Regions from separate parts of the Actinomadura kijaniata genome, predicted to be linked through region 1. Evidence: riboswitches for the same ligand, from Rfam matches in the RefSeq annotation. Region 1 holds a riboswitch; the other holds the start of a gene.

Region 1 (11,894 bases):
GTCCTCCGCGACCGCGTACAGCCCCACGTCCGGACGCAGCGCGACCACGTCCCCGCGCCCGTCGTCCAGCGCGAACAGCACCCGCCCCGGCAGCTCCGCCAGCCCCGGATCGGCGCACAGCCCCGCGTCCAGCTCCGCCACCAGCGGACGCACGTCGGCCAGCCCCCGCCCGTCACGCCCGCTGAGCGCGCTGGCGACGATGTTCCGCACCCGTTCATGAGTGAACGACGGCAGCAGCCCCGCGTCGCGCAACCGCCCGCTCAGCTCCCGTTCCGCCCCGGCGGCGAGCCCCCTGACCTGCACGTTCCCCCGGGAGGTGAGCTCCAGCCCGCCGTTGCCGAGCTCGACGGCCGCATCCGCCAGCGCCGCGAACCCCCGCCGGTCCACCCGCCCACCGGGCAGCCGGACCCGCGCCAGCCCGCCGTCGGCGGCCCGGTGGATCCGCAGCAGCCCGGGACAGGAGTCAGGACCGGAACGGGAGGAAGCAGACGAAGAGGCAGACACAGCCCGGATACTAGGCGCATCCAAGCGCCTCTCCATCGGCCACCGGGACCCCGGTTTCCTCGAACCCAGGCCAACGATCTTCATCGCCCGTACGTTCGAACACATGCAGCTTCGCTATAACTACCGACTGTATCCCACCCCCGCTCAGCGGACTTCGCTCGGCAAGGCGTTCGGGTGCGCCCGTGTGGTCTACAACGACGGGCTGCGCGTGCGAGAGGAAGCTCGCCGGCAGGGACGGGCGATCTCCGATAACGAACTGTCCAAGTTGGTGATCACCCAGGCCAAGCGCACTCCCGAACGATCCTGGCTGGGCGAGGTGTCGGCCGTGGTGCTGCAACAATCACTGGCAGATCTGTGTGTCGCTTATCGCAACTTCTGGAACTCACGCGCCGGACGGCGGGGCGGACCCTCGGTCAACCCCCCGTCGCCCAAGAGGCGCAAAGGTCGCCAGGCGATCCGGTTCACCCGCAACGCCCGTTTCAGCATCACATCCAGCGGGCGACTGTCGCTGCCGAAAGTCGGGAACGTCAAGATCGTCTGGTCACGGCCGCTCCCTGCCGATCCGTCCAGCGTCACCGTGGTCAAGGACGCGGCCGGCCGGTACTTCGCCTCGTTCGCGGTCGCCCTTCCCGCTCTCGGTCCGCTGCCGTCCACCGAACGGCAGGTGGGGATCGATCTCGGCCTGACGCACTTCGCCGTCCTGTCGGACGGCACCAGGATCGGCGACCCGAAGTGGTTGCGCCGGAGGGAACGCAAGCTCAAACGCGCCGCCAGGGCGTTCAGCCGAACCGCCGAAGGAAGTGAGAACCGCGCGAGAGCACGGACCCGCCTGGCTCGTCAGCATGCCAGGGCCGCCGACGCACGCCGGGAGTTCCATCACCAGTTGTCCACCTGGCTGGTCCGCGACAACCAAGCGGTCCACGTGGAGGACTTGGCGGTGCGAGGTCTGGCACGCTCCCGCCTGGCCAAGAGCGTGCACGACGCCGGATGGGGACGGTTTCTCGCCATGCTGGAGGACAAGGCGAGGCGGCACGGTCGCGTCTTCGCGCGGGCCGACCGGGGATTCGCCTCGTCGCAGATCTGTTCGGCGTGCGGTCGCCGCGACGGCCCCAAGCCGCTGAAGGTCCGCGAGTGGCGCTGCCCCGGGTGCGGGACGCGACACGACCGAGACGTCAACGCCGCTCGCAACGTGCTGGACGAAGGACGCCGGACCGTCGCCGCCGGACGCACCCTCGCACGAGGGCATGCGGAGACGCTAAACGCCTGTGGAGCCCCGGTGAGACCACCGTTTTGCGTGGCACGGGTCGTTGAAGCAGGAACCCGCCGGAAGACGGTAGAGTGACCGATTGCCGTCAGGCCGGAATCCCCCGTTCCCAACTGGGGAGGACGTCAATGTGTGAGCAGCGACAAAGCGGAGGAAGCCGGTGGAAGTCCGGCGCGGTCCCGCCACTGTCACCGGGGAGCGGACCCCACCCAGGGCCACTGCGTCAGCGGGAAGGCCGGGGCGAGCGTCGATCCGGGAGCCAGGAGACTCCGGTTGTCGCAGTGACCCTGCGATTCGGGGCGTGGAAACCCCGGGTGAGGACTCGACCAGCGTGATCCTGCTGCTGTCCACGTCGGACACCGACCTGCTCAGCGCGCGCGCGTCCGGCGCCGCCTTCCGTCTCGCCAATCCGGCCCGCACCTCCGTCGAGGACCTGCCCGCCCTGCTGGAGGGCGTGGACCTGGTCGTCGTGCGGCTGCTCGGCGGCCGCCGCGCCTGGGAGGAGGGGCTGGACGCGCTGCTGGCCGGGCCCCGCCCGGTCGTCGTGCTGAGCGGCGAGCAGCAGCCCGACGCCGAGCTGATGGAGCTGTCCACGGTCCCGGCCGGGGTGGCGGCGGAGGCGCACGCCTACCTCGCCCACGGCGGTCCCGCCAACCTCGGTGACCTGTTCGGCTTCCTGTCCGACACGGTCCTGCTCACCGGGCACGGCTTCGGCCCGCCGACCCCGACGCCCACCTGGGGCGTCCTGGAACGCGAGGCGGCCGGCGGCGACGGGCCGCTGATCGGCGTCCTGTACTACCGGGCGCACCACCTGGCCGGGAACACCGCGTTCGTCGAGGCCCTGTGCGCGGCGATCGAGAGCGCCGGGGGCCGCGCCCTCCCGGTCTACTGCGCGTCCCTGCGCACCGCCGAGCGGGAGCTGCTCGACAGGCTCGGCGAGGCCGACGCGCTGGTCGTCACGGTGCTGGCGGCGGGCGGCACGCGCCCGGCGTTCGCCTCGGCCGGGGGCGACGACGAGGCGTGGGACGTCGGCGCGCTGGCCGCCCTCGACGTCCCGATCCTGCAGGGGCTGTGCCTGACCGGCGGCCGCGAGGCGTGGGAGGCCAACGACGACGGCCTGTCCCCGCTGGACACCGCCACGCAGGTCGCGGTGCCGGAGTTCGACGGGCGGCTGATCACGGTGCCGTTCTCGTTCAAGGAGATCGACGAGGACGGGCTGAGCGTCTACGTCGCCGACCCCGAACGCGCCGCCCGCGTCGCCGGGATCGCCGTCCGGCACGGCGCGCTGCGCCACGTTCCCGCGCCGGAGCGGCGCGTCGCGCTGATGCTGTCGGCGTACCCGACCAAGCACGCCCGCATCGGCAACGCCGTCGGCCTCGACACCCCCGCCAGCGTGATCGCCCTGCTGGGGGCGATGCGCGAGCGCGGCTACGACGTCGGCGACGAGCTGCCCGGCGAGGGCGACGCGCTGATGCACGCGCTCATCGCGGCGGGCGGCCAGGACGCCGACTGGCTCACCGAGGAGCAGCTCACCGGCAACCCGATCCGCATCCCCGCGTCCCGGTACAAGCGGTGGTACGCCACGCTCCCCGAGGACCTGCGCGAGGACATCGAGCGTCACTGGGGCCCGCCGCCCGGCGAGCTGTTCGTGGACGACTCCGATGATCCCGAGGGTGAGATCGTCCTGGCGGCGCTGCGGTCCGGCAACGTCGTGGTGATGGTCCAGCCGCCGCGCGGCTTCGGCGAGAACCCCGTGGCGATCTACCACGACCCCGACCTGCCGCCGAGCCACCACTACCTGGCGGCGTACCGGTGGTTGCAGGACGGGTTCGGCGCGCACGCGGTCGTCCACGTCGGCAAGCACGGCAACCTGGAGTGGCTGCCCGGCAAGGCCGCCGGGATGTCGGCCTCCTGCGGGCCGGACGCCGCGCTCGGCGACCTGCCGCTGATCTACCCGTTCCTGGTGAACGACCCCGGCGAGGGCACGCAGGCCAAGCGCCGCGCCCACGCCACCCTGGTCGACCACCTGATCCCGCCGATGGCGCGCGCCGACAGCTACGGCGACATCGCCCGCCTGGAACAGCTCCTGGACGAGCACGCCAACATCGCCGCGCTCGACCCCGCCAAGCTGCCCGCGATCCGCGCCCAGATCTGGACGCTGATCCAGGCCGCCCGGCTCGACCACGACCTGGGGCTGGAGGACCGGCCGCACGACGCGGAGTTCGACGACTTCCTGCTGCACGTGGACGGCTGGCTGTGCGAGGTGAAGGACGTCCAGATCCGCGACGGGCTGCACGTCCTCGGTCAGGCCCCGGCCGGGGAGGGCCGCGCCGACCTGGTCCTCGCGATGCTGCGCGCCCGGCAGATGTGGGGCGGCTCGGTGACGCTGCCCGGCCTGCGCGAGGCCCTCGGCCTGGACGAGGGCAGCCGCGACCGGGGCGAGGTGGACGCGTTCGAGGAGCGGGCCCGCGCCCTGGTGCTGGCCATGGAGGAGCGGGGCTGGGACCCGGACGCCGCCGGCGAGGTCGCCGAGGGGAAGGTCGCGGAGATCCTGCGGTTCGCCGCCACCGAGATCGTCCCGCGGCTGGACCGGACCGTCGACGAGATCGGCATGGTGCTGCACGCGCTGGACGGCGGCTACGTCCCGGCGGGCCCGTCGGGCTCCCCGCTGCGGGGCCTGATCAACGTGCTGCCGACCGGCCGCAACTTCTACTCCGTCGATCCCAAGGCCGTGCCGTCCCGGCTGGCCTGGGAGACCGGCCGCGCGATGGCCGACTCGCTGCTGGAGCGCTACCGCGAGGACACCGGCGAGTGGCCGCGGTCGGTCGGGCTGTCGGTGTGGGGCACCTCCGCGATGCGCACCTCCGGTGACGACATCGCCGAGGTGCTGGCCCTGCTCGGCGTGCGCCCGGTCTGGGACGACGCCTCCCGCCGCGTGACCGGCCTGGAGCCGATCCCGCTGCCCGAACTCGGCCGTCCGCGCATCGACGTGACGGTCCGCATCAGCGGGTTCTTCCGCGACGCGTTCCCGCACGCCGTGGCGATGCTCGACGACGCGGTCCGGCTGGCCGCCGCGCAGGACGAGCCCGACGCCGACAACTTCGTGCGCGCCCACGTCCGCGCCGACGAGGCGGCCCACGGCGACCGCCGCCGCGCCACCATGCGCGTGTTCGGGTCCCGGCCGGGCGCGTACGGCGCGGGCATCCTGCCGCTGATCGACAGCCGGAACTGGCGCGACGACTCGGACCTGGCCGAGGTGTACGCGGTCTGGGGCGGCTACGCCTACGGCCGCGACCTGGACGGCGTCCCGGCCCGCGCCGACATGGAGAGCGCCTACCGCCGCATCAGCGTCGCCGCCAAGAACACCGACACCCGCGAGCACGACATCGCCGACTCCGACGACTACTTCCAGTACCACGGCGGCATGATCGCCACGGTCCGGGCGCTGACCGGCAGGGCGCCCGCGGCCTACATCGGCGACAGCACCCGGCCCGACGCCGTGCGCACCCGCACCCTCAACGAGGAGACCTCCCGCGTCTTCCGCGCCCGGGTGGTGAACCCGCGCTGGCTGGCCGCGATGCGCCGCCACGGCTACAAGGGCGCGTTCGAGCTGGCGGCGACGGTGGACTACCTGTTCGGCTACGACGCCACCGCCGGGGTCGTCGCGGACTGGATGTACGAGAAGCTGGCCCAGACCTACGCGCTGGACCCGGAGAACCAGAAGTTCTTCGAGGAGTCCAACCCCTGGGCCCTGCACGGCATCGCCGAACGCCTGCTGGAGGCCGCCGACCGGGGCATGTGGGAGCACCCGGAGGCCGAGACCCTGGAGGCGCTGAAGCAGCTCTACCTCCGCGTGGAGGGCGACCTGGAGTCCGGCACCGACTGACGCCCGCGCTTCTTCAAGAAAACACCAAGAATTCGCCCGACCCGCCGCCGGAAACAAAAACCGGCGGCGGGTCGTTTTCCCAGTAGGACCTCAAGGGGAGGGGGTGTATGAGCGGGGAAACCGACCTCGCGAAGTTGCTGGCCGGACTCGATCCGGAGTTGCACGCGGGTGAGTACGTGTTCGTCACGTCGCCCGACCGCTCGACTCCCCCCGACGTCGAACCGCTGCTGATATTCGAGGAACCCGAGGGTCGCACGCTGGTCCTGCCGCGCGAGCGGGCCGAGGCGGCCGGTCTGGAGTCCGCGTTCCCCAGCGCGTGGATCGTGCTGCGGATCCACTCCGCCCTGGAGGCGGTCGGGATGATGGCCGCGATCTCCACGGCGCTGGCCGGGGCGGGCATCAGCTGCAACGTGGTCTCCGCCTACCACCACGACCATCTGTTCGTCCCGCGCGACCGCGCGGACGAGGCCGTGGCGATCCTCCGCGGCCTGGGGCGCGACGGCGCGCGCTGAGCGCCGCCGCGGCCGGAACGCAAAGGAGTTCCCGGCAGCGTCCCCATTTCTTTTGACGCGCGAGCATCGCGTTTTCCTGAACGGAGGTGGAAGATGAACGACACCCCGGAAAACCCCTCGTCCGAAGGGACGGGGATCCCGCGCTCCTCCGCGAGCGAGGATTTCTCGGACCGCAGTTTCTGGATCGGGTACGCCCTTCTCCTCCTCGGCATCGCCCTGCTGGGCGTGGACATCCTGCTGATCGTCAACGCCGGCGGCGCGAACGCGCCCGAGATCGTCCTGCTGGCCGTGGCCGCCCTGCTGTTCGGCGCGGGCGCGCGCTCCCTCCACAACTGGCACCGCAGCACCGACCGCGCCCGGTCCGGGCGGTCCGAGGCCGACAGCCCGACCTGACCCCTCGCGGTCACAGCAGCGGCCGGACCACGGCGCGGGCGAGCGCCTCGGCGAACCCGCGGGGCGCGGCGGCGGCCTCCGGCCCGTGGCCGTAGTAGCGCAGGAACGCCTCCTGGAAGCACCCGCCGACCAGCAGCGCCGCCGCGGCGTCCGGGTCCGCCTCCGCGCGCAGGCGTCCGAGGTCCCGTTCGGCCCTCAGGTAGGCGGCGAACGCCGCGACCGCCCTTCCCGGGCCGCCGCCGTGCCGGTCCATCGCCACCCGGTGCGACTCCATGCGCCGCGGGTCCGCCAGCAGCGCGCCCAGCATCGGGATCGACCGCTGGTAGAACTCCAGGGCCGCGTGCGCGAGCGCGGCGAGGTTGTCCTCCACCTCGCCCTCCCCGGGCCGGACCGCGACCCGCGACAGTCCGGGCAGCCGTTCCTGGAGGACGGCCAGCAGGAGCCGCTCCTTGTCCGGGAAGTGCTTGTAGAGCGTCGGCTCCGACACCCCCGACGCCTGCGCGATCTCCTTGGTGGTGGCCTGCGCGACGCCCCGCGTCCGCAGGATCTCCGCCGCCGCGTCCAGGATCCGCTCCCGCGTGCTCATTCGGTGCCCTCCGCCGATTGACAGGTTAGTGAACGCTAGCTCATGATAGCGGTTAGTGTTCACTAACCCCCCTGGAGGAGCACCATGCGCACCACCGTGACCGGCGGCACCGAAGAACGGCGTCCCGCCCACCCATCCCGGCGCGCCGGCCTGCGAAGGCGGATCGTCATCGCGCTGTGCCTGCTGCTCGCCGGAACGCTCGCCGCGACCGGGACCGCCGGGTACCTCACGTTCGTCCGCCCGCCCGCCAACCCGCCCGCCGACGCCTGCGCGGACGGCCCGCGCCCCGGCGGCCGTCCCGTCGTCGTGGCGGCGGGGGCCAGCATGACCCAGGGCACCCTGGGCGCCGACTGGGTCGGCGACCTGCGCGACCGGGCCGCGCACCGGGCCTTCGAGTTCGTCAACGCCGGGAAGAACGGCGACACCAGCGCCGACCTGCTCCAGCGCCTCGACCGCGACGTCGTCGCCTGCCGTCCCACCGCCGTCACGGTCCTGATCGGGGCCAACGACGTGCGGGACGGCGTCCCGCTCCAGCGCTACCGCGACAACCTCACCGCGATCGTCGGCCGCCTGAAGGCGCGGACCTCCGCCCGTGTCGCGCTGGTGTCCCTCCCGCCGATCGGCGAGGAGATCGGCAGCGACCTCAACCGCAAGGCCGCCGGATACAACGCCGCCGTCAGGGAGACCGCCGAGCGCGCCGGGGCCGACTACGTGCCGCTGAACGAGCGGATGACCGACCACCTGCGGCGGCGCGGCGGAGAAGCCGCCCCCTACGGGTTCGGCTTCACCCTCGCCTTCCTCGCCGGGGCCCGGCACTACCTGCTCGGCCACAGCTGGGACGAGGTGGCCCGCGGCAACGGCCTCGAACTCCTCGTCGACCACCTGCACCTGAGCGACCGGGGCGGAGCGATGGTCGCCGACCTGGTCTCGGAGTGGCTGTCGCGACGCTGAGCGACGGCCCTCCCCCGCGCGCCCCGGCGCCCTCCGCCACCGCGGAATTCCCGAAAACGAAAAGGGAATTGCCGTAAGACCCTCGCGGAATGTCACACCGGACAGGTAGAAGAAACATATGTCGCATGTGCCTCCGATGGTCCAGTCCAGCACCGTTGACGGCCCGGCCTACCTGCTCGCCTGGGAACGCCTCCCCGAGGGGTCCTGGGGCGCGCGCATCGCCTGGATGGAAATCGACGACGATTCCTGGACGGCCCGCGTCACCCGCGTCGCCGCCGACGCCATCACCAAACTCGACGGGCAGGACTACAGCCAGGTCCCCCGCCGCGACACCGCCGCCCCCGCGACCGCCTGACCCGCACCGGACCCGTCCCTCGCCCGTCGGACGCGCGATGCGGCGGGTGGTACCGAAGTCCCAGGTCAGGGTCCACCCAGCGGAGGACGACGGGGGCGGCCCACCGTCCTACGCTCAGGATCATGGTCGTGGGGTCGAGGGCGCTTCCGCCGTCCGCACCGCGCCGGACCGCGGTCACGCGCCGCCGGGCCGGCGCGCTCGTCACGGCGCTCACCCCGGAGCGGCGGGCCCGGGCCGCCGACGCGGCCCTGGCGCTGCTGATGCTGGCCGTCCTGCTGGACATCGTCGTCAAGCGCTGGCCGGACGGCCCGGTGCCCCTCGCCCTGCCGGCCGGGCTGCTGCTCGGCCTGGCGCAGGTCGGCGTGGTCCTCGTCCGGCGGACCCGGCCCCTGCTCACGCTCACCGTGATCGTCGCGGCCGACCTGACCGGCTGGCTGCTGCTGCCGGAGCTGCCGTTCGACCCGCTCAGCCTGGGCAGCCTCGTCGCGCTGTACGCCGTCGGCCGGTACCTGCCGTACCGGACCGGCTGGTGGAGCGGCCTGGCGGCGACCGGCGCGGGCGCCGTCGCCTACGCCGTCCACAGCCCCACCGACATGGCGAACGCGGTGGCCGCGCTGCTGGCGCTCGTCCTCGGCCAGTACACGCGGCTGCGCGCCGAGACCGCCGAACGGCGGCGCGCCGAGCGGGCCGCCGAGGCCGTCCGCGCCGAACGCCGCCACATCGCCCGCGAGCTGCACGACGTCGTCGCCCACCACATCAGCGTGATGAGCGTGCTGGTCGGCGCGGCCCGCACCACCATGGCCGCCGACCCCGAACGGGCGGCCGAGGCGCTGGTCACCACCGAGCGCACCGCCCGCGAGGCGATGGCCGAGATGCGGCGGCTCCTGGCGGTGCTGCGCGCCGACGACGAGCCCGAGCCGGACGCCCGCGCCGACCGGCTGCCCGCGCTGGTCGAGCGGGCCCGCGCCGCCGGGGTCCGCGCCGACCTGCGCGTCGAGGGCCGGGCCCGTCCCCTGCCGCCGGCCGCCGACCTGGCGGTCTACCGGACCGTGCAGGAGGCGCTGACCAACGCCCAAAAGCACGCCGCCGGGGCCCGGGTGCGGGTCGTGCTGCGCTACACCGACACGGCGGTCGAGGCGGAGGTCCACGACGACGGCTCCGGCGGGCCCGCCCCCGCGCCGGCCCCCGCGGACCGGCCGGGCCACGGGCACGGGCTGCGCGGCATGGCCGAACGGGTCGCCCTGTGCGGCGGCGACCTCGCCGCCGGGCCCGCCCCCGGAGGCGGGTTCCGGGTGCGGGCCCGCCTCCCCCTTCCCCCGGACGCGCTGCCCCAGGAGGCGACATGACGATCTCGGTGCTGCTGGTGGACGACCACGCCCTCGTCCGCACCGGATTCCGGATGATCATCGGGGCGCAGCCCGACATGGAGGTGGTCGGGGAGGCCGCCGACGGCGGCGAGGCCGTGGACCGCGCCGCCGCGCTGCGCCCCGACGTGGTGCTGATGGACATCCACCTGCCCGGCCTGAACGGGGTGGCCGCCACCGGCCGGATCGCCCGGCTGGTCCCCGAGGCGCGGGTGCTGGCGCTCAGCACGTTCGACCTGGACGAGTACGTGCTCGGCGCGCTGCGCGCCGGGGCGTCGGGGTTCCTGCCCAAGGACGCGTCCCCGGAGGAGCTGACGGCGGCGGTGCGGACCGTGCACCGCGGCGAGGCCGCCGTCGCGCCCCGCCTGCTGACCCGGCTGATCGGCACGTTCGTGCGGGCCGCGCCCACCGGACCCGGCACGCCGCCGAGGGGCCTGGACGCGCTGACCGGACGCGAACGCGAGGTGCTGGCCCTCATCGCGCGCGGGCGGTCCAACGCCGACATCGCCGCCGAGCTGGCCATCACCCCCTCCACCGTGAAGAACCACATCTCCAGCGTCTTCGCCAAGACCGGCGCGCGGGACCGCGCCCAGGCGGTGATCGCCGCCTACGAGTCCGGGCTGGTCGCCCCGGGCGTCCCCCAGGCATAGGACCGAGGTCCTACTCCAGGTGGCGACCTGGGTACGACGCGTGACGCGCCCGGCCGGGCCTAGCGTCGTTCCCATGCCGACGAAGACACCGCGCAGGACCCTGAGGGGCGCGCCGGTCGCCGCCTCCCTCGTCCTCCTCGCCGCCCCGGCCGTTCCGGCCGCCGCCGAGACCGCCCGGCCTCCCGGCGGCGTGTGGCGGACCGCCGCCTACGGCCAGGTCGCCGTGGTCGACGGCGCCCGGCTGCGGCTCTACCAGACCACCTCGATCAGCTGCCTGCCCGGCGGCGAGCTGCGGAGCGCCGGTCCGGACGGCTCCGGCGGGGTCCGGTTCGCCGCCGACGACGGCGCCGAGATGGTCCTGCGCCCCGGCCCGCGCGGCGGTCTCGTCCTCACCGTCCCCGGCTCGGTGGGCCGGGTGGACCTGCGCCGCCTGCCGTCCCTGCCGGACCGCTGCACCCGCCCCATGCCGAAGGACCCCCGCACGGTCTTCGACGTGTTCTGGACGACGTTCGCCGAGCACTACCCCTTCTTCGCCGCCCGCGGGGTCGACTGGAACGCCCTGCGCGCCCGCCACCGGCCGCGGGTCACCCGGCACACCTCCCCCGACCGGCTGTTCACGATCCTCAGCGACATGATCCGGCCGCTGGGCGACGCGCACACCGGCGTGGCCGACCCGGTCGGCGGCCGGTCCTTCGCCGGACGGCGCCCCGGCACCCGCCGGCACGACGACGCGTTCCGCGCCCGCGTGGACAAGGCCGTGCTGCGCAACGTCGGCGTCCCGCTGCGCACCTGGGCCGACGGCCGGGTCGGTTACGCCGACCTGCCGCGGCGGCTCGGCTACCTGCGCGTCACCGCCTTCACCGGGTACGCGGGCGCGAACGCCGTCTACGCGGAGCAGCGGGCCGAGCTGGACCGGGCGCTGGACGCCGTCCTGACCCGCGACCGCGTCCGCGCCCTGCGCGGCCTGATCATCGACGTGCGGTACAACGGCGGCGGCCACGACGCGCTCGGCGTGCGCATCGCGTCCCGGCTGACCGACCGGCCCTACGTCGCCTACCGCAAGCGCGCGCCGGGGACCGCGTTCCAGACGGTGCGGGTACGGCCCTCCGACCGTCCCCGCTACACCGGCCCGGTCGCCGTCCTGACCAGCGACCTCAGCGTCAGCGCCGCCGAGACGTTCACGCTCGGCCTGACGGGGCGCTCCCCCGCGCCGCACCGCGTCGGCGCCACCACGCAGGGCGTGTTCTCCGACGTGCTGGTCCGCGCGCTGCCCAACGGCTGGATCCTCGCCCTCGGCAACGAGGACTACCGCTCCGCCGGCGGCGTCTCCCACGAGGGCCGGGGCGTGCCGCCCACCGTCCGCGCCCCCGTCTTCACCGACGCCGAGCTCGCCGCCGGACGCGACTCCGCGCTCGCCCGGGCGCGCGCG
Region 2 (11,894 bases), on a different contig from region 1:
GGTCGCGGGCGTCGGCTGGTACTTCTCGGGTGTGGCGACCGAGGTGGAGCACGGCCGCGAGTACGACCTGACGATCCTGGACGCCGGGAACGGCACCGTCACCCTCCCCCGCGACCCCGGCACCCTCCGTCCGGGCGTGTGGGGCCTGGAGTGGTCCGGCGGCCGGGCGATCCTGGGCCCGGTCACCGCGGCGACCGCCACCACCGTCACCCGGAGGATCGACCGGGCCGTCCAGGGCACCCCGGTCAAGGGGGCGCGTGCCGTGATCGACCACTGGGTCTACGCGGGCGACCCCAGGACGGCCCTCGGCCTGGAGTTCGAGCAGGTCACCTACCCCTCCAAGCTCGGCCCGATGCCCGCCTGGCTGCTGCCCGGCGCGGGCCTGAACCGCCCCTGGGTGATCGCCGTCCACGGCCACAACGCCGACCGCGCCGAGACGTTCCGCGCGATGCGGGCCGTGCGGCGCACCGGCCTGCCGATGCTGTCGATCGCCTACCGCAACGACACCGGCGCCCCCGCCAGCCCCGACGGCCGCAACAACCTGGGCCACACCGAGTGGAACGAGGTGGCCTCCGCCATCGCCTACGCGCGTTCGCGGGGCGCGACGAGCGTGATCCTGTACGGCTGGTCGATGGGCGGCGCGATGGTGATGCGCACCCTGCGCGCCGTCCCCGAGGGCGTCCAGGGCGTCGTGCTGGACTCGCCGGTGATGGACTGGGGCGCCACCCTCGACAAGCAGGGCGCCGACCGCGGCCTGCCCTCCCCGGTCACGTGGGCCGCCAAGCAGATCCTCCAGTTGCGGACCGGCATCGACCTGAAGGACTTCGACCAGCGCCGGTACGCCGCGCGCCTGAAGGTCCCGGTCCTGATGTACACCGTGACCGAGGACGAGATGGTGGACAACGCCCCGTCCGAGGAGTTCGCCCGCAGGGCCCCCCGCGGTCTGGTCACGCACGTGTCGATGAAGTCCGACCACACCGACGGCTGGAACGTGGACCCGCGGGGCTACGAGGCGGCGCTGGACACGTTCCTGCGGAAGACCGCCAGGCTGTGAGGTCCGCGCGGGGCCACCGTCGCGGGGTCTGCTGACGCAATCCCCGGAAGCGGGCCCCGGACGCGGTTAGCCTCGGTCGGGTGAACGACGTGGCCACGCTCCCGTTGCGCACCGAACGGCTGCTCCTGCCCGCCTGGCGGGACGACTTCGCCGCCGACCTCGCCGCGATGACCGGCGACCCGCGGGTCGCGCGCCATCCCGGCCAGCGCCCCTGGACCCGCGCCCACGCCGCCGAACGCCACCGCCGCGCCCTCGACCACTGGTCCCGGCACGGCTTCGGCTGGCGCGCGGTCCTGGACGCCGCCGACGCGACGTTCCTGGGCGTGGTCTCCCTGAGCTGGCTGGACGACGCCCTGCCCGGCATCGACGACCCGGCCCTGGAGATCGGCTGGTGGGCGGTCGCCGACGCCTGGGGCCGGGGCACCGCCCCCGAGGCGGCCGGGGCGGTCCTGGACGAGGCGTTCACGCGCGTCAGGATCGCCCTGGTGGTGGCCCGCTGCGCCCCGGCCAACAGGGCGTCCGAACGGGTCATGCGCAAGCTGGCGATGACCCGCCACCGCGCCGTCCCCGGGCTGCTGGTCTATCTGGCCAGGCCGCAGTCGCCGCACTTCTCGCCGCCGGGCGCCCGGTAGTACAGGCAGCAGCTCCGCCGCCGGAACCCCAGGCCGGGCCCCGTCAGCCGCCCGGCGCCCGCCAGCCGCCCCGTCTCCAGCAGCCCGCCCACCAGCCGCGCCGCGTCGGCGCGCAGCCACGGGCGGGCCCGCGCCAACGCGCGCCCCGCCTCCGCCAACGCCGACGCCGCGTTCCCGTGCAGCAGGCCGGAAGCGACCTTCACCCGCAGCCCCGCCGCCAGCGCCTCCAGGTGCCGCACCACCACCAGCTCGTACAGGTCCTCCACCAGGCGTTCCCCGACGGGCCGTCCCCGGGCGACCGGCAGGCGCAGCCGCGGCCCGTCGTCGGCGCGTTCCAGGCCCGCCAGGTCCAGGACGATCCCGTGGGCGAGCGCGCACGCCAGCACCGGCGACCACAGCCGCGCCGCGTGACCCAGCTGCGCGATCGACGCCGCGACCCGTTCCTCCGCCCCGTACCGGGCGTGCCGCTCCGCCACCAGGTCCGCCAGCCCGCGCGCGTACGACTCCCCCACCGGGTGCCAGCCCGCGCCGTCCCCGCCGACCGTCACCGCGAAGAAACCCCCGAGCCCCGCGACGTCCGCCAGGGCCGCTTCCGCCGGGACGCTCATGGCAGGAGGGTCACCTGCACGGTCCCCAGGCGCGGATGCTCGGCCACCTCCGCCTCCACCCCGTACACCTCGGCCAGCAGCCCGGCCGTCAGCACCTCGCCCGGCGCCCCCGACGCCACCAGCCGTCCCCGGTCCAGCACGCAGATCCGGTCGCAGAACGCCGCCGCCAGGTTCAGGTCGTGCAGCGCCGCCACCGCCGTCACGCCCCGCCGCCGCACCAGCCGCAACGCGTCGAGCTGGTGCCGCGGGTCCAGGTGGTTCGTCGGCTCGTCCAGCACCAGCGTCCCGGTCCGCTGCGCCAGCGCCCGCGCGATCAGCACCCGCTGCCGCTCCCCGCCCGACAGCCGGTCGAACGGCGCCGCCGCCAGCTCCGTGACCCCCATCTCCGCCAGCGCCTCGGTCACCGCGGCCCGGTCCCCGGCGTCGTCGCCCTGGAACGCCCGCTTGTACGGCGTCCGCCCCATCGCCGCGACCTCGTAGACGGTGAGCGCGAACTCGCCCGGGTTCTCCTGCGCCACCACCGCCAGCCGCCGCGCCAGCCGCCTGCCGGGCATCCGCCGGACGTCCTCGCCGTCCAGCAGCACCCGCCCCGACGACGGCCGCACCGACCGGTACAGCGTGCGCAGCAGCGTCGTCTTGCCCGCCCCGTTCGGCCCGACCAGCCCGACGACCTCCCCGGCGGCGGCCTCCAGCGTCACCCCGTCCACCAGCGTCTGCCCCCCGGCGGCCACCGAGACGTCCTCGACCCGCAGCGTCCCCGCGTCCGCGCTCACGCCGTCCGCCTCCGCATCAGCCACAGGAAGAACGGCCCGCCGACCAGCGCCGTCAGGATCCCCACCGGCACCTCCTCCGGGGCGATCACCGTCCGCGCCACCAGGTCGGCGACGATCAGGAACGCGGCCCCCAGCAGCGCGGCCACCGGCAGCGCCCGCCGGTGGTCGGCGCCCACCAGCAGCCGCACCACATGCGGCATGATCAGCCCGACGAAGCCGATGGCGCCGCTCACCGCCACCATCGTCCCGACCACCAGCGCGACCAGCACGAACATCACGGTCCGGAACCGGTGCACGTCCAGTCCCAGCGCGGTGGCGGCCTCCTCGCCCGCCAGCAGCAGGTTCAGCCACCGCGCCGTCCCGGCCAGCGCGACCGTCCCGGCCAGCACCGCGACCGCCGGGACCGCGACCATCCCCCAGGTGGTCCCGGCCAGCCCGCCCAGCATCCACCGCAGCGCCGACTCGGCCGCGTGCGGGTCGTCGGAGGTGACCACCAGGTACCCGGTCACCGCCGACAGCACCTCCGCCGTCGCCACCCCCGACAGCACCAGGCGCACCGTCGTCATCCGCCCGCCGACGCGCGCCAGGAAGTACACCAGCATCAGCGCGGCCAGCGCCCCGAGGAACGCCGCCGACGGCAGCGAGAACGCCCCCAGCACCGTCACGTGCGCGGTCACCACCAGCACGGCCCCGACCGTCGCGCCCGAGGAGATCCCCAGCAGCATCGGGTCGGCCAGCGGGTTGCGCACCAGCGCCTGCAACGCCATCCCGCACACCGCCAGCCCCGCCCCGACGACGGCGCTCATCAGCACGCGCGGCAGCCGCACGTCCAGCACGATCGTCTCGCGCACCACGGGCCAGGTCGGCTCGGCGAGCGCCGGGTGCAGCCGGTGCAGCAGGACGCCCCACACGTCGCCCACCGGGATCCGGACCGACCCGACCGCGACGCCCAGCGTTCCCACCGCCACGACGAGCGCCGCCAGACCGGCCAGGACCAGCGGGTACGGCGCCCGCCGCGTCGCCGCGCCGGTCACCGGAAGCGTTCGGGGTGCAGCTGGCGGGCCAGCGACTCCACCGCCCCCGGCACCCGGACGCCCAGCACGGTCGACGACAGCGGCAGCACCGCGAACCGCCGGTCCCGGATCGCCGGAACGTCCTTCAGCGCCGGGTTCCCCAGCAGGAACCGCTTCTTCTCCTCGACGCCCGTCCTCCCGTAGTCGTAGATGACGACCACGTCGGGGGCCCGCTCGGCGACCTGCTCGAACGACACGTCCCCGAACGCCTTGGGCAGGTCGCCGAAGACGTTGGCGCCCCCGGCCCGCCGGATCAGGTCGCTGCCGACGCCCCCGCCCCCGGCGGTGAAGGCGGTCTTGTCGCCGCTGTCGTAGACGAACACCTTGGGCGGGCGCACCCCCGCGACGCGCTTGCGCACGCCCTCCAGCGTCGTGCGCATCCGCGCGACGACCTGCTCGCCGCGGTCGCGCACCCCGAAGATCTGGGCGATGGCGCGGATCTCGGTGTCCACGGTCTCGACGGTCACCGGCCCCTTCGGGCAGGACTCGACGCTCAGGTGGCTGTCGATCCCGGCCTTGGCCAGCGTCCCGCGCCCGCGCCCGTCCTTGTCGGCGAACGCGCTGGTGAACCCGCCGTAGACGAAGTCCGGCTCGGCCGCCAGCAGCGTCTCGTAGGAGGGGTACTCCCGGGCCAGCACCTTGATCCGCCCGTAGGCGCCCCGGTACTCGGGCAGGATCCGGTCGTCGAGGTAGGCGGTGCCGACCATCGACCGCTCCAGCCCGAGCGCGAGCATGATCTCGGTGGTGTGCTGGTTCAACGTCACCGCGCGCGTCGGCGGCCGCCGGTAGGTCGTGGTGACGCCGCAGTTGTCGATCCGCACGGGGAACCCGGCCGCGGTCCTCCCGGTGTCGCTCCGCGCCGGGCCGCCGCCCCCGCACCCGGCGCTCGTTCCCAGCGCGATCAGGGCGACCAGCGCGGCCAGGGCGCGACGCCCCGGCATCCGCACAGCAGACACAGCCGTTCCACACTCCTCCCCGGGGAGATCCGCCCCGGACTCGTCGAGGTGGCGACGGCGTGAGTCTCCTGGCTCTCGGGTCGTCGCTCGTCCCGGCCTTCCCACCCCCCGACGGGGGCGGTGGCGCGTTCGGGATCCGCTCGCCGATCACAGTGGCGGGACCGCGCCGGATTTCCACCGGCTTCCTCGTTCCGCCGTCGCCCGCTTCACGGCCGACACGAGCGTCGGCCGCGATCGATTCGTTCCTGCGCCATCATCGCACCGACCGGGCGCGCACACGCACCCGAACCCCACCGATCCCGCCCCCGGCGGTTCCGGAAGTGGACACGGCCGCGGGACAGGGACGCCCGCCGCCCGGCCCGGCCGGCGGCCTCCCGCGCCGTCGCGCCCATGAACCGCGTCGCCTCCGAGTCCGCCATCCCACCGGAGATAGCGGTGACCCGTCGCGTTCCGCGGTCATCGGCGCGCGCCGGGGCGCCGGAGGCCGCCGCGTCCTCACCGCACCCGGTAGCGCTCGGCGTCGGCCTCCCGGAACGTCAGCCCGTGCCCCATCGCGTCCCCGCGGGGCCGCACCTCCCCGCCCTCCGGCTCCAGCACGCCGTCGAAGAACAGCGACTCGACCCGCACGTGGTCGTGGAACCACTCCAGGTGCCGCAGGTTCGGCGTCGCCGCGCCCACCACCGCGTGCAGGTGCGGCGCGCAGTGCCCCGACACCTCCAGCCCGCGGGCCGCCGCGACCGCCGCGACCCGCTGCCACTCGCTGATCCCGCCGCACCGCGACGCGTCCGCCTGGAGGCAGTCCACGACCTCGCACATCCGCTGGAAGTACGCCAGGTCGTACCCGTGCTCCCCGGCCGTCACGTCCGCGTCCACCGCGTCCCGCACGACCCGCAGCCCCTCCAGGTCGTCCGACGACACCGGCTCCTCGAACCATCCGACGTCCAGATCCCACGCCGCGCGCGCCACCCGGACGGCCTGCTTGCGCGAGTAGGCGCCGTTCGCGTCCATGTACAGGTCGACCTCGTCCCCGGCGACCTCCCGCACCAGCCGCATGCGCTCCAGGTCCCGGTCGACGGCCGTCCCCCAGCCCTCCCCGACCCTGATCTTCACGCGGGGGATGCCGAGCGCGCCGACCCACTCCTCGACCTGCGCGACGAGCCGCCGGTCGTCATCGGTCGTGAACCCGCCGCTGCCGTACACCGGGACGCTCTCGCGCACCCCGCCGAGCAGCCGGTGCAGCGGCACCTCCAGCAGCCGCGCCTTCAGGTCCCACAGCGCCACGTCCACCGCCGAGATCGCGCACCCGGCGATGCCCTGCCGCGCGTCGTCGCGCATCGCGCGCACCATCGCCTGCCACGCGCCCGCCACGTCCAGCGCGGGCAGCCCGCGCACCACGTCCGCGAGCTTCGTGGCCACGACCGCCGCGCAGGCGGACCCCCCGTAGGCCCAGCCGAGGCCGACCGTCCCCTCGGCCTCGGCCCGCACGACCACCACGTCCGTGGCGTCCCACTCCAGCGTCCCGTCCCCCTCGGGCCGGTCGGTCGGCACGGTGTACGCCGCCGCCTGAACCGACCCCACCAGCGGGTCACCGGCAGCGCTCACTTCTTCCCCCGGTGCGGCAGGAACTCCTGGGCCTTGGTCCGGATGCCCTCCCGGAGCACGCCCCAGCGGTCCTCGTCGCCCTTCAGCAACGCCTGCGCCGCGCCCTTCACCTGGTCGAACGTCGCATGCGGTGGGATCGGCGGGACGTCCGGATCGCAGTGCACGTCCAGCAGCACCGGCCGGTCGGCGGCCAGCGCCCGGTCCCAGGCGGGCCCCACCTGGTCCGGCTTGTCCACCACGATCCCCTCCAGTCCGATCGCCGAGGCGAACGCCGCGTAGTCCATGTCCGGCAGCGTCTGCGACTGCGGGAACTTCGGCGCCCCCTGCATCGCCCGCATCTCCCAGGTGACCTGGTTGAGGTCGTTGTTGTGCAGGACCGCCACCACGAACCGCGGGTCCTCCCACTCCTGCCAGTGGCGCCGGACGGTGAGCAGCTCGGCCAGCCCGTTCATCTGCATGGCCCCGTCGCCCTCGAACACGATCACCGGCCGGTCCGGCAGCCCGGCCTTCGCGCCGATCCCGTACGGGATGCCCGGCCCCATCGTCGCCAGCGTGCCCGACAGCGACCCCCGCGTGTCGGCGCGGAACCTGAGGTTGCGCGCGTACCAGTTCGCGGCCGACCCCGAGTCGGCCGTGACGATCGCCCGTTCGGGCAGCCGGGCCGACAGCTCGTGGAACAGCAGCATCGGGTTGACCGGGTCGGCATCCACCAGGGCCTCCCGGCGCATGGTCTCCCACCACCGTTCGACGTTGGACTCGACGGTCTCCCGCCACTCCCGGTCGGTCTTGCGTTCCAGCAGCGGGATCAGCGCCCGCAGCGTCGCCGCCGCGTCCCCGACGAGGTTGACCTCGTAGGGGTACCGCATCCCGATCATCGTCGGGTCGATGTCGACCTGCACGCCCCGCGCCTGGTCGAGTTCGGGCAGGAACTGCGTGTACGGGAAGCTCGACCCGACCGTCAGCAGCGTGTCGCAGTCGCGCATCAGCTCGTAGCTCGGCCGGGTGCCCAGCAGCCCGATCGACCCGGTCACCCACGGCAGGTCGTCGGGCAGCGCGTCCTTGCCGAGCAGCGCCTTGGCGACGCCCGCGCCCAGCAGGTCCGCGACCCGCTCCACCTCGGCCCGCGCGCCGCGCGCCCCCGTCCCCACCAGCATCGCGACGCGCCGCCCGGCGTTGAGGACCTCCGCCGCCCGCCGCACCGCCTCCCCGTCCGGCGCGATCCGCGGCCGCTCCGTCCCCGGCCTCGACGAGGGCACCATCTTGAACGCGTGGCCGGGCGGGCTGTACTCCAGCTCCTGCACGTCCGCCGGGATGATCACGGCGGTGGGGGCCCGCCGCGCGACCGCGATCCGGATCGCGCGGTCCAGGACGTTCGGCAGCTGCTCGGGAACGGTCACCATCTGCACGTATTCACTGGCGACGTCCTTGAACAGCGACAGCAGGTCCACCTCCTGCTGGTAGGAGCCGCCCATCGCGCTGCGGTCGGTCTGGCCCACGATCGCGACGACCGGGACGTGGTCGAGCTTGGCGTCGTAGAGGCCGTTCAGCAGGTGGATCGCCCCGGGCCCGGACGTCGCCGCGCACACGCCCACCCTCCCGGTGAACTTGGCGTACCCGACGGCCTCGAACGCGCTCATCTCCTCGTGCCGCGCCTGCACGAACCGCGGCCGGTCCCCGGCCCTGCCCCAGGCGGCGAGGAGACCGTTGATCCCGTCCCCCGGGTAGCCGAATACCGTCTCGACCCCCCACTCGCGCAACCGTTCCAGCAGGTGGTCGGCGACCGTGGCGCTCATCGTCAACACCCCTTTCCGTGTTCGTCGCATGCGCGCTGCGTGTCCGGCGGTGCCCGTCCACCCCGCCTACCCACCAGCTCCGGGACCATTCAGCCCCGCGAACACCGAAAGGGGACCGCGATCGACGGCACGAGCCGCGGTCCGCCGACGGCGCTGATCATCCTGCCCGTCGTCGCGCCCCCACCACCCATCCGGCGGCCGCCGCGAGACCGCCCGCCGTCAACGCCCACCGGTGCCGCGACGCCCACCACTGGACGCTGCGCGGGTGCGCCCTCTCGTCGAACCGCCCGTGCGCCCCGAAGTCCGGGCCGCCCTCGCCGTCCACGGGCCGCCACAGGTTCACCGGCTGGCCGGGGTCGGCGGGCTCGTCGCCCTGCTGCGACCCGTAGCCGGTCCGGGCCAGGTACCGGTCCAGCAGCGCGGGCGCGAGCCGCTGCCCCACCAGCGTCGCCACCGTGCTCCCGCCGACCCAGTACTCCCGCCGTCGGGGGTGCTCGGCCGCGTACACCAGCGCCCCGGCGGCGACCTCCGGCTGGTAGATCGGCGACACCGGCCGCGCCCGCCGCGGCATGCGCGCCTTGCCCCACGTGAACTGCGGCGTGTTCACCGCGGGAAGCTGGACCATGGTCGTCCGGACGCCGCTCCCCCGGTGCAGCAGCTCGACCCGCACCGACTCGTGGAATCCCTGGATCGCGTGCTTGGCCCCGCAGTAGGCCGACTGCAACGGGATCCCCCGCTTGGCCAGCGCCGACCCCGTCTGCACGATGACGCCCCGGTCCCGCTCCGCCATCAGCTCCAGCGCGACCCGCGTCCCGTGCACGAACCCGAGGTAGGTCACCTCGGTGACCCGCCGGAACTCCTCCGGCTCGATGTCCATGAACTCCCCGAACACGGTGCTGAACGCGGTGTTCACCCACACGTCGACGGGCCCGAGCTCCCGTTCGATCCGCGCCCCGGCCTCCCGCAGGGCCGCGAAGTCGGCCACGTCCACCGGCACCGCCAGCGCCCGGCCCCCGGCCGCCGCGACGTCCTCGGCGGCGGCCTTCAGCCCGGCCTCCCCGCGGGCCAGCAGCCCGACCCGGTACCCGCGCCGCGCGAACTCCCGCGCCGCGGCCCGTCCGATCCCGCCGCTGGCCCCGGTCACCACCACGACCCTGCCGTCCGCCATCACGGTCCCTCCTCCAGCGGTGCGGTGGTGGTGTTGCCGCTGACCGCCGGGGAAAACCTCCGGCCCGCGGGTCAGACCTCCAGCAGCGTCTTGCCCACCGTCGCCCGCGACTCGATGGCCGCGTGCGCGTCGGCGGCCCGCTCCAGGGGGAACCGCTGCCCGACCAGCGGCCGCACCCGGCCCCGCGCGGCGTCGGCGAGGACCCGTTCGGTCGCCTCCCGCATCAGTTCGGGCGTGGCCGCGGGCTGGACCAGCTCGACGCCGCGCTCCGCGGCCCGCTCCTCGGAGATCCCGGCCCACTCCCCGCTGGCCAGCCCGTAGCTGACCATCCGCCCGGCCGGCCGCAGCGTCCCGAACGCCGCCCGCCCGATCTCGCCGCCGACCCCGTCGAACACCACGTCCACGTCCCCGGCCTCGTCGGCCCACCCCGGCCGCCGGTAGTCCACGACGACGTCGGCCCCCAGCTCCCGGGCGACCCCGGCCTTGCGCTCCCCGCCGACGGCCGCGACCACGACGGCCCCGGCGTTCCTGGCGATCTGCACCAGCAACGACCCGACACCCCCGGCCGCCGCCTCGACCAGGACGCGTTCGCCCTCCTTGACCCCGAGGCCGTCGAACAGCCACGTCGCGGTCCGCCCGTCCGCCAGCACCGCCACGGCCGTGTCGAGCGCCAGCCCCTCCGGCACCTCGAACAGCCCCGCGGCGTCCACCGCGACCCGCTCGGCGTACCCGCCGGACCCGCCGGTCCCGGTCACGACCCGCCGCCCGACCAGCCCCGGATCGACGCCCTCGCCCACCGCGGCGACGACGCCCCCGACACCGTTCCCCGGGATCAACGGAGGCTCCCCCTTGAACGGCCCCGGCTTCCCGGACCGGAACTGCGTCTCCACGAACGTGATGTTCGCGAACGCCACGTCCACCAGCACCTGCCCGGGCCCGGCCTCGGGCTCCGGCGTCTCCCTGGCGACCAGCACCTCGGGCCCGCCGAACTTCGTCAACCACACCGCACGCATGCCACGCCCTCTTCTCATTGATCGGCAACGCGACCAGCATGCAACCTCAACCGTTCTTAAGGTCAACCGCGTCCCCCGGCGGCGGCTAACGTGATCGCCCATGACCGTCGCGCGTTCCCTGCTGCTGTTCGCCCTGGCCGCGCTCGCCGAGATCGGCGGCGCCTGGCTGGTCTGGCAGGGCGTCCGCGAGCACCGGGGCGCCGGGTGGATCGGCGCCGGGATCCTCGCCCTCGGCCTCTACGGCTTCGTCGCCACCCTCCAGCCCGACGCGCACTTCGGCCGCATCCTGGCCGCCTACGGCGGGGTGTTCGTGGCGGGCTCCCTGGCGTGGGGCATGGCGCTGGACGGCTACCGCCCCGACCGCTGGGACCTCGTCGGCACGGCGTTCTGCCTCGTCGGAGTCGCGGTCATCATGTACGCCCCACGTTCATAACGCCAGCAACCAGCAACGACACCGCACCTGCCCGCGTTCCGTCCCCAGCCCTGGCAAACCGCCGACACCACCCGTCCCCTGCCAGACGGAACCTTTCCGCAACGAATCTCTTTTCCCGCATCATCCACCTCTGTAAGCTTTCGCGCGTACTCCGCCACGCTGTCGGCCGAACGAGTCAGGGATGGCAATGCGCGCCCGGTCGGTACACCCCCCACACCCCGCGCCCCGCCCTGCCACGACGAGGACACTCCGCGCGACGGCCCTCCTCCTGACCGGCGCCCTCCTGGCGACGACGGCCGCCTGCGGCGGGACCGACGCGAACCCGGGCACGTTCCGCCCCCGCGACGCCGCCGACCACGGAGCCCCCGCCACCCCGGCCGGCACCGCCAACCCGGCCGCCGACCCGTCACACCCGTCCGCACTGCCCACGGCCCAGGTCGACCAGGCCGTTCTGACCCGGTACCGCGAGTACCAGCAGGCCTACAAACGCGTCTACGAACGCAATGACCCCACCGAACTGTCCACGGTGGCGACGGACCCACTCCTGACCCACGTCACCAAGGACGTCGAACGCATGAAGGCCCAGGGCCAGATCTGGCGCTTCACGAACATCTCGAACGCCAAGATCTACGCCCGAGCCAAGGACGGCCTGACGGTCTACGTAGTCGACTGCATGCGCACCCTGGCCGCGTACCGCTTCAACGCCAGGACCGGCCAGCGAGTGGAGGGCGGCCCCGGCGAGGCTCACCTCCACCGAACGGCCGTCCGCTACGACAACGGCACCTGGAA

Evidence for each region. A riboswitch is a leader RNA that binds a small molecule or an ion and turns the genes downstream of it on or off. The one in region 1 is predicted to bind cobalamin.
Region 2: linked by a shared signal. The riboswitch ahead of HNR61_RS46590 (ABC transporter substrate-binding protein) and the one ahead of cobN (cobaltochelatase subunit CobN) in region 1 are both predicted to bind cobalamin.

The regions. Positions count from the first base shown of each region.
Region 1 covers NZ_JACJIA010000020.1:37,036-48,929, reverse strand. Annotated here, with positions in the region: gene cobG (precorrin-3B synthase) at 1-504, opposite strand, end outside; gene HNR61_RS43260 (RNA-guided endonuclease InsQ/TnpB family protein) at 608-1,846, shown strand; cobalamin riboswitch at 1,873-2,058, shown strand; gene cobN (cobaltochelatase subunit CobN) at 2,070-5,654, shown strand; gene HNR61_RS43250 (ACT domain-containing protein) at 5,762-6,166, shown strand; gene HNR61_RS43245 (hypothetical protein) at 6,260-6,559, shown strand; gene HNR61_RS43240 (TetR/AcrR family transcriptional regulator) at 6,570-7,145, opposite strand; gene HNR61_RS43235 (SGNH/GDSL hydrolase family protein) at 7,230-8,096, shown strand; gene HNR61_RS43230 (hypothetical protein) at 8,215-8,451, shown strand; gene HNR61_RS43225 (sensor histidine kinase) at 8,574-9,797, shown strand; gene HNR61_RS43220 (response regulator transcription factor) at 9,794-10,465, shown strand; gene HNR61_RS43215 (S41 family peptidase) at 10,539-11,894, shown strand, end outside.
Region 2 covers NZ_JACJIA010000001.1:271,010-282,903, reverse strand. Annotated here, with positions in the region: gene HNR61_RS49795 (alpha/beta hydrolase family protein) at 1-1,054, shown strand, start outside; gene HNR61_RS01290 (GNAT family N-acetyltransferase) at 1,135-1,686, shown strand; gene HNR61_RS01285 ((2Fe-2S)-binding protein) at 1,635-2,294, opposite strand; gene HNR61_RS01280 (ABC transporter ATP-binding protein) at 2,291-3,067, opposite strand; gene HNR61_RS46595 (FecCD family ABC transporter permease) at 3,064-4,101, opposite strand; gene HNR61_RS46590 (ABC transporter substrate-binding protein) at 4,098-5,081, opposite strand; cobalamin riboswitch at 5,139-5,334, opposite strand; gene HNR61_RS01270 (enolase C-terminal domain-like protein) at 5,592-6,698, opposite strand; gene HNR61_RS01265 (thiamine pyrophosphate-requiring protein) at 6,695-8,491, opposite strand; gene HNR61_RS01260 (SDR family oxidoreductase) at 8,649-9,659, opposite strand; gene HNR61_RS01255 (zinc-binding dehydrogenase) at 9,731-10,672, opposite strand; gene HNR61_RS01250 (YnfA family protein) at 10,773-11,105, shown strand; gene HNR61_RS01245 (hypothetical protein) at 11,287-11,894, shown strand, end outside.